3 linked regions of the Fodinibius salicampi genome follow. The protein of the gene in region 1 interacts with the protein of each later gene in a pairwise test. Links are inferred from orthologs where the notes say so. Each region holds a gene or a part of one and is shown in the gene's direction. Other genes may lie near its edges. The genes, in order: rpe, eno and dnaN.

Region 1 (2,947 bases):
GTTATGATTTTGTTGGAGTGGACTTTAGTTATATCTATACATTGGGTGATGAAAATCATCCATTAGCTAATACAACCCGTTTTGGACTTTTATTCAACTTCTAAGCTTTTCCTTTCTGATAAACCCGATAAAATCCGGCACAATCATCTAATAAATGTGCTATCACTTTTCGTAAGCTAATCAGATAAAATTTAGTTCCTTGAATTTCGTTGTTAGTATAACACTAAAAACAATTCCACATTAAGCATTGAGGGATGAATAAACAGTCAATCAAAAAAATTCTTACCAATAGAAAACTCCATATGGGACTTGGAGCTATCGTCGTTGCTGGTATCCTTTTTTTATTTCTTCTGGATACTGTATTTATGCCAGCCTACACAAACTACAATGAAGGAATCACCGTCCCAAATGTGTCTCAAGTTTCTCTGATTGAAGCAGAAAAAGTATTGAAGGATTATGGACTAAGGGTAGAAATAGCCGAACGAAGATCCAACGAAGCCTATCCCGCGGATTATGTAATTGATCAAACACCGGCTGCAGCTAAAATTGTCAAGCCCGATCGAAAAATCTACCTAACGGTTAACTCTGAATCTAACCCAACCGCTCAAATCCCTAATGTTGTTGATCTTTCTCTAAGAAATGCTCGGATACAACTCCAAAACAGTGGATTAACGGTAGGTTCCATCAGCTATGAACCTTCGCGATTTGAAGATGTGGTTTTACGACAATCAATATCACCTGAGACTGTTGTTCCAAAAGGAACTACCATCGATTTGACAGTGAGTGACGGACTTGGAGGAAAAACCGTAACTATGCCCGATATCACAGGACTATCTTTATCCGAAGCCCAACAAAAATTACAGGAAAAAGGCTTACGTGTTGATGAGATTGAATTTGAACCTACAAGAAATTCCGCTCCAAATATTGTGCTTGACTACTCTCCCAAAAAAAATCAGCTTGTTGAAGGAGAAACACTAAAGCTCATTGTATCTGAACATGAGGATGTAGTTGAAGAATCGGAGTCGGGGGCTATTGTAGACACTTCCAACATTGACAATTAAATTTAGAAGATAATTGATATCCCATTTTATGGAACATAAGCCTCCCATCTTAGCCCCTTCCATTCTGGCAGCTGATTATACTCAATTAGGTGCAGAAATTGAACAGTGCAATGATGCGGGAATTCAGTGGATCCACTGCGATATTATGGACGGACACTTCGTGCCAAACATTAGCTACGGTCCAACGGTTGTTCAGGCAGCCAGAAATAGCACGGAAGCTTTTTTAGACGTACATCTCATGATTGAAAATCCTGATCAGTATATTCAGGCGTTTGTAGATGCAGGGGCTGACCAAATCACTGTTCACCAAGAAGCCTGCAAACATCTGCACAGAACCATACAGGCTATTCATAGTCACGGCTTATCAGCTGGAGTAGCAGTCAATCCGGCAACCTCTCTAACAGCCATTGAACCTATACTCGGTGATGTTGAGTTGGTGTTGGTCATGAGTGTAAATCCAGGATTTGGGGGACAATCTTTTATTCCCAATACGCATGAACGATTGCAAAAGGTTCGACAAATGCGACAGAAATCGGGATACAATTTTTTAATTGAAGTAGATGGAGGGGTTAAGCCAAATAATATCAGAGATATTGCTCATTCAGGTGCTGATATACTGGTAGCAGGCAGCGCGGTCTTTAAAGCTCCAGACATCCCCCAACGCATTGAGCAACTACAGAAAGAAGCACAAATAGGCAAAGGAACCATAGTATAACTTATCATCTTTCCTTTACAAATATTTCATACAACTTCCTTATCTTTACTGTTAAGCTATAAATAAATGAGGAACGGATTATCGCAAAACAATCAACAGTTAGCGAAAAGAACTATCAAATTACAGAGGTAGAGCCCGTATTAGTTCTGGGATTTCAAGATGAACACCTGAGTAAACTGGACAAAGCCTATCCCAAAACCAAGCTAACAGCCCGTGGCAGCCAGATTAAAATGTCTGGTCCGGAAAAGGACAGTGATGAACTTGTTGAAATATTTTCAGAGCTGGAATCCATGGCCCAGAAGAATGGGAATCTCACCGCACAGGACGTAGATACTGTACTGGCACTCAAACAAAGTGGCGGAGACGCTAAAAAGCCAAACCCCCTGCGCGATACCAATATATCGGGCGATTTCATCCTTCATACCCATACCGGAGATGCCATAACGGCAAAGACCCCAGGACAAAAACGGATTGTCAAAGCTTCTGCTACCAATGACATTGTGTTTACCATCGGTCCCGCCGGAACGGGTAAAACCTATACATCGGTAGCACTGGCGGTTAAAGCATTAAAAGAGCGCAAGGTTAAAAAAATTATTTTAGCACGTCCCGCAGTGGAGGCTGGTGAAACACTTGGATTCCTGCCAGGTGATCTTCGGGAAAAAATTGATCCCTATCTGCGTCCCCTTTATGATGCACTGGAGGATATGATTGAATACGATCGTCTGGAACTTCATCTTACTAAAAACACTATTGAAATCGCACCTCTGGCCTATATGCGGGGCCGTACACTCAATAATGCTTTTGTAATACTCGATGAGGCCCAAAATGCCACGAACATGCAAATGAAAATGTTCTTAACGCGTATCGGCTTTAACAGTCGAGCAATCATTACCGGGGATATTACGCAAACCGACCTGCCCCGGAAACAACAATCAGGACTTATTTCTATCCAAAATATCCTACAAGATATTGAAGGAATCTCGTTTGTGTACTTGGATGAAGAGGATGTCGTACGACATCGCCTGGTACGCGAAATAATAGAAGCCTACGACCGGCATGAGAGTAAAAACCAGAAATAATTCATATTCGAAGTAATATTAAGCGGGTTCCCTCTCCTATCTTTTAATTTATATATTTTGACTTAATCATTCATGAATACCAAAGTAACCTC
Region 2 (2,960 bases), on another replicon or contig:
GTGGTATTAAATAATTTTGGATTTGGAATTGGAGGACATTATAGCCGGGTCTTGGGTGATTATACAGAATTGACTTTCCAGACCGCTATTACTGGTATCAGAGATGTAAGTGAGCAAAATTTTCAAAACTTTTTTACCGGTAACCAAATTATACCCAATAGATATAAGCGGGCATTTGGTTTTCCGTTCCTCCTTGGAATGGAGCAGCGGATCTTTGCCCGACAGATTGAAGATAGCTTTCGCCTTTTTGTGGGGGGGGCTGTAGGACCTGCCATGGCGTTTACCTATCCCTATATCAATGACGCAGATGGAAGTGGATTCCGAACGTATGTGGTACGGAGTGGATTTTTAAGGCCGACAGAAAGAGTCAATGATTTTTTTACGGGATGGAGTGAGGGCGAATCCCATTGGGGGTATAGCGGAGAATTAAAAATAGGCGCTGATATTGGCAGTTCTTTCGGAACTCGAACCACGGTAGAGTTCGGTTATTTCTTCTACTATTTTAGTGAAGGTTTGCAGCTTATGGAACCTTACAGACCCTATGGATATGATGAGAACGGAAATCCTGTCATATTTAATGCCGAGGGTGAACAGCGACCGCATTTTGATGCTCAAAAATATTTCGGGACGCCCCAGATCAAATTTACTTTTGGAAGCATGTGGTAGCCCCGAATGCTGGAAGACAGATACCAGCCATTCAATATTTGTCATCCAGAATCAAATAACGTTTTCTTCTTTATCCATAGATAAAATCCTTGTACATTTCGACACAATTTCACTGAAATTAATATAGCAGAGTATGAGTTTAATAGACGAAATTATAGGACGTCAGATTATTGACTCTCGTGGTAATCCCACCGTAGAGGTAGATGTAGTATTAACCAATGGAGTTATGGGAAGGGCTGCGGTACCTTCAGGGGCTTCTACTGGTGAACACGAGGCGGTAGAGTTACGGGATAGCGAGTCAGATCATTATTTGGGCAAAGGTGTGACGCAAGCTGTGAATAATGTAAATACCGTTATTGCAAACGAACTTAGAGGACTGGAAGTATTTAACCAGGTTGAGCTTGATCAAACACTCTTAGAGGTTGACGGAACAGAAAATAAGAGAAACCTGGGTGCCAATGCGATTCTGGGAGTTTCACTTGCAGCGGCAAAAGCGGCCGCCAATGCGCTTAATATTCCCTTGTGGCGATATATTGGCGGTGTAAATGCCAAGGTATTGCCTCTTCCAATGATGAATATAATCAACGGCGGCTCGCACGCTGATAACAATGTGGATCTTCAGGAATTTATGATTATGCCAAGTGGCGCGGCTTCTTTTTCTGAGGCTGTGCGCATGGGAGCCGAGATCTTCCATCATTTAAAGAGCGTACTTTCTTCAAAAAAATATAGTACGGCGGTTGGCGATGAAGGAGGTTTTGCACCAGATCTGGATTCCAATGAAGAAGCTGTAGAAGTGATCTTGAAAGCTATTGAAAAGGCTGGATATATACCCGGCGAGGAAGTGGTTATTGCGTTGGACCCCGCCACGGCTGAATTTTATAACGCAGATAAAGAAGTTTACGAGTTCCGCTGGAGTGATGGGAGTGAGCGAACTAATGACGATATGGTTGAGTTCTGGAGTAGCTGGGTCGAGAAGTATCCGATTGTTTCTATAGAAGATGCACTTGATGAAAATGACTGGAACGGCTGGAAGAAACTGACCGATGCCGTCGGCGATGAAGTACAGTTGGTAGGAGATGATCTTTTTGTAACCAATACTGAACGGTTGGCCAAAGGTATTCAGCAGGGAGTGGCAAATTCAATTCTCATTAAAGTGAACCAAATTGGTACGCTTACCGAAACGCTGGATGCCATTGAAATGGCACACAAGAATGATTATACAGTCGTTATCTCACACCGTTCGGGTGAAACTGAAGACACGACAATTGCCGATTTGGCCGTAGCAACCAATGCCGGTCAGATTAAAACGGGATCCATGAGTCGTACCGATCGTATTGCCAAATATAACCAGTTGTTGCGTATCGAGGAGCAACTGGGAGAAAATGGTATATTCCTGGGTAGCGACGCCTTCGGATTTTAAGGAAAATAATAGCCTTTGCGGATGAAACGATCTGTATTAGAAAGTCTGTTTCATCCGCATAATGCTTTCTATCCTTTAATTACACAATGTAGCGTTTTATGTCATAATTCTGCATGCGTATCTCCAATATAAGACTTCAAAACTTTCGGAATCATACCGACACGCAGGTTGAGTGGGGAGCGCACATGAATGTGATTATAGGTCAGAACGGCGCGGGGAAAACTAATCTTATTGATGCCATTCATTACCTGTGCATGAGTCGCAGCTTTGTAGCCAATAGTGATCGCTATGTTGTAAATTATGATGCACCTTATTTTATGATTAAGGGGCATTTTGAAGGGAACATCCGTTCCAGTTTTGATGTAAGCTGTTCCTATTCCCGCGGTGAAGGTAAAAAGATTTTTGTTAATGAAAGTCCACTGGATAGGCTGTCTGATCTTATTGGGATGGTACCAGTGGTGGTTCTTTCACCAGGTGATAAAAAACTAACCAGCGAAGGCCCCAAACAGCGGCGTTCTTTTATTGATTCTTTTATCAGCCAAATATCCCCGCGTTATTTACAGGATTTAATGGATTTCCGAAAGGTCCGGAAACAACGAAATAAATTACTTCAGGAATTTCGTGGACGACGCGAGGTTTTAGAGGCATATCTGGAACCATGGAATGTACAGCTTGTAGAGTATGGATCGCGTATTGTAGCAAAAAGAACGGAAGTACTGGATCAATTTCAGGATTTTCTAGCGCGGGAATACGAGGTTATTTCGGGGATGCGGCACAAACCACATTTAGAATATCAGACTTTTTGCGAACCCTCTAAGAAAGCAGAGACTATAGAGGAGCGCTATACGGCTAAACTGGAAGACGAGATAGACCA
Region 3 (2,980 bases), on another replicon or contig:
GCCCTGTTTGCATCCATACATCAAGTGCACGAACAATACGCTGGGTATTCATACCGTCCATTTTTTGTGCGTAATCCGGATCAATGGATTGAAGCTTTTGATAAAGCGGTTCAATTCCATCGGATTCGATTTGTGCTTCAAGTTTATTAATGTTCTCTTCGTTTGCTTCGGGCACATCATCCAGCGGCTGAATGGTGCACTGCACATGTAGGGTACTCCCTCCTACATAAAGAATATTTTTACCCCGCTCCTCAATTTCTTGTCGCCACTGTTCGGCTCGTTCGGCATAATTTGCAGCACTATCTTTAACAGCGGGGTCGATAATCGAGAGGTTATAGTGTGGAATGCCTCCACGTTCTTGTTTCGTGGGGGTGGCTGTTCCTATATTCAAGTATTTATAACATTGACGGGAATCAACGGATATGATTTCCGCACTAAGTTTTTTTGCCAGACTAACGGAAAGTGCTGTTTTACCAACTGCAGTGGGACCTAAGAGCAGAATACGCACAAATAAATCAATTATGGTTAAGATTTTTCAAGCCTTTAAACATAAGAAAATATGTACTCTGGTGGAGAATGATATTTCTTGGGACGTTGCTATCTCACTGAGTAAGTATTAGTTGCTGATAAAAGAAAAAGAAGGTTTTTCGTGCTAAAATCAGAAAATGAAGAATCTGTAAAATCGCCATGAAAATTTCCGTATAAAGAACGGTTAATGTGGTTGCTAAGAGAGTGAGGATTTATTAGTATATGGTACTTATTATGCGGGCTTTTTTTAAGCCTGATAAATACTCAGCAAAAAAAATTTCTTATGAGATTTAATGTATCAAGTAGTGAACTAGTTAAAGCTCTGTCGGCTGTTTCGGGTGCTGTACCAAATAAGGCTACCCTGCCTATCCTGGAAACTATTTTGTTTAAAAGTGAGGATGGAAGTTTACGGCTGACTGCCACCGATCTTGAAATATCTATTATTGAATATATGGATGCGGATATTGATGAAGATGGTGCAGTAGCCATACCGGCACGACGTCTTACGGAAACACTCCGCCAACTACCCGATATCCCTGTTTCCTTTGAAGTGGATGAAAAATTTAATGTCAAATTTAGAACGGATAAAGGGACCTATAAGCTGGTAGGAGAAGATCCTGATGAATTTCCCGAAGTCCCCAATCTGGATGAGGGCCATCAGTTAGAGACCACAAAAAAGGATATGATCAAAGCTATTGATAAGACGCTCTTCGCAGTATCCAATGATGATCTGCGTCCTGCAATGATGGGGGTGTATTTTGATATTGGTCCCGAAGAAAGCAAGTTTGTAGCTACAGACGGTCACCGGTTGGTTCGCTATATCAAGAAGGATTTAACCAGCGATGAGGAAATGAACTTTATCGTGCCCGAAAAAGCGTTAAACCTGGTGCAGAAGGCACTTCATGCAGATGAGTGTGTACTTACCATTACAGAGGATCACGCCCGGTTTAAGAGTGGGAATACCATTGTTATTACGCGACTGATTAATGAACAGTATCCTAATTATGATTCTGTAATTCCCCGGGAAAATGATAAAACACTCATTATTGATAAGGAACAGATGTTAGCTACGGTAAAAAGAGTGGCTATATTTTCAAGCTCAACTACCCGGCAAATCCGTCTTCAAATGCATCCGGATAAGCTGACCATTCGGGCCGAAGATATTGATATGAGCAGTGAAGCCAAAGAAACAATTGGATGCGAATACGATAACGAAGAGATGGAAATTGGTTTTAACGCTAAGTATCTGGCTGATGTATTGGGTAATGTGGATGACGAGGAAGTCTACTTCGAATTTTCTACGCCAAACAGGGCAGGTATTGTTAAACCATCAGGAGAAGAGGAAAATGAGCAAATGCTCATGCTGGTGATGCCGGTGATGCTGAACACTTATGCGTAATGTAATTACTCTTACGACAGACTTCGGTCTGCAGGATTATTACGTAAGTGCGATGAAGGCTGTAATGCTGGGTATCGCTCCCGAAGCACGCTTGGTGGATGTCTCCCACGATATTCCATCCCAGGATATTATGGCTGGGTCATGGGTGCTTAAAAATTCGGCGATGCTTTTTCCCTCCGGCACAGTGCATACCGTCGTTATTGATCCAGGGGTGGGAACCGATCGCAATGCTGTAGCTTTGAAGATCGAGGATCAGTATTTTGTGGGCCCGGATAACGGTATTTTTTCGCTATTGACAACCGATCGATCCTATAGCGCAGTTAAACTCAATAAGAAAGAGTATTTACGTGAAAGCCGGTCTAATACCTTTCACGGGCGCGATGTTTTTGCTCCGGCTGCCGCGCATTTAAGCCGGGGTGTGACTCTGGAAGAGCTGGGGGAGCCGCTGGATGAACTAATCAGCTATCGTTGGATGCAGCCTATTGCCGATAAGGACGGTTTGGAGGGAACCATCATCCATATTGATAAGTTCGGTAATCTGGTTACAAATATTTCGGCTGACCTTATTGATGAAGTTCTTGCTGGTAAAGACGTTAAGATATATGTTGGTAATGTTATTTTGAATGAAATTAACACCACTTTTGGCGCTGTAACCGAAGGAGAACCTGTGGCGTACATAGGAAGTGCCGGCATGCTGGAAGTGGGAATCAATAAGGGGGATGCTCAAAAAATGCTGGGTGTCCAGAAGGGGGCTCAAATTTCGATTATTCTTCAAAAATAGCTTTGCCTCTCTGTAACACTTTCCGACTGGGAAACGTATTAGGTATAAAATGTATTTAACCTATATCATTCCTAACAATATTCAGGATCGATTAATCCCCTAGCTTATGGCTCTTGAAATCAGGTCTCCCAAATATGAACGGGCAGCTATTACTATTCCCACAGAAGTAGCACAGCTGCAGAAGTCCTTCAACGGAACCGTATGCTCTAATAAAGGAGATGAATATCCTATTCGGGATAATATCACAGATTTACTGGATGAGGAAACGATAG

What was found.
Region 2: the proteins of rpe (region 1) and eno interact in binary tests that used the Escherichia coli proteins (3 or more experiments, as listed by UniProt). The link is inferred for Fodinibius salicampi from one-to-one orthologs.
Region 3: the proteins of rpe (region 1) and dnaN interact in binary tests that used the Escherichia coli proteins (3 or more experiments, as listed by UniProt). The link is inferred for Fodinibius salicampi from one-to-one orthologs.

The regions. Positions count from the first base shown.
Region 1 is NZ_BAABRS010000001.1:89,926-92,872, reverse strand. The notes cover bases 151-2,932. They hold rpe (ribulose-phosphate 3-epimerase), read left to right. Parts: upstream 151-1,089; coding sequence 1,090-1,776; downstream 1,777-2,932. Other genes in these bases: ABEB05_RS00375 (MBL fold metallo-hydrolase), read left to right, coding at 2,928-2,932; ABEB05_RS00380 (PhoH family protein), read left to right, coding at 2,007-2,855; ABEB05_RS00390 (PASTA domain-containing protein), read left to right, coding at 255-1,061. Also shown: type IX secretion system outer membrane channel protein PorV, read left to right, coding at 1-104; more of ABEB05_RS00375, read left to right, coding at 2,933-2,947. UniProt on the Escherichia coli protein: Catalyzes the reversible epimerization of D-ribulose 5-phosphate to D-xylulose 5-phosphate.
Region 2 is NZ_BAABRS010000003.1:32,462-35,421, reverse strand. What follows is about bases 148-2,942. They hold eno (phosphopyruvate hydratase), read left to right. Parts: upstream 148-799; coding sequence 800-2,086; downstream 2,087-2,942. Other genes in these bases: recF (DNA replication/repair protein RecF), read left to right, coding at 2,200-2,942; ABEB05_RS11280 (hypothetical protein), read left to right, coding at 148-666. Outside these bases: more of ABEB05_RS11280, read left to right, coding at 1-147; more of recF, read left to right, coding at 2,943-2,960. UniProt on the Escherichia coli protein: Catalyzes the reversible conversion of 2-phosphoglycerate (2-PG) into phosphoenolpyruvate (PEP). It is essential for the degradation of carbohydrates via glycolysis.
Region 3 is NZ_BAABRS010000003.1:316,182-319,161, reverse strand. Bases 55-2,869 are described here. They hold dnaN (DNA polymerase III subunit beta), read left to right. Parts: upstream 55-811; coding sequence 812-1,927; downstream 1,928-2,869. Other genes in these bases: ABEB05_RS12520 (class I SAM-dependent methyltransferase), read left to right, coding at 2,815-2,869; ABEB05_RS12525 (SAM hydrolase/SAM-dependent halogenase family protein), read left to right, coding at 1,920-2,708; miaA (tRNA (adenosine(37)-N6)-dimethylallyltransferase MiaA), read right to left, coding at 55-508. Outside these bases: more of miaA, read right to left, coding at 1-54; more of ABEB05_RS12520, read left to right, coding at 2,870-2,980. UniProt on the Escherichia coli protein: Confers DNA tethering and processivity to DNA polymerases and other proteins. Acts as a clamp, forming a ring around DNA (a reaction catalyzed by the clamp-loading complex) which diffuses in an ATP-independent manner freely and bidirectionally along dsDNA.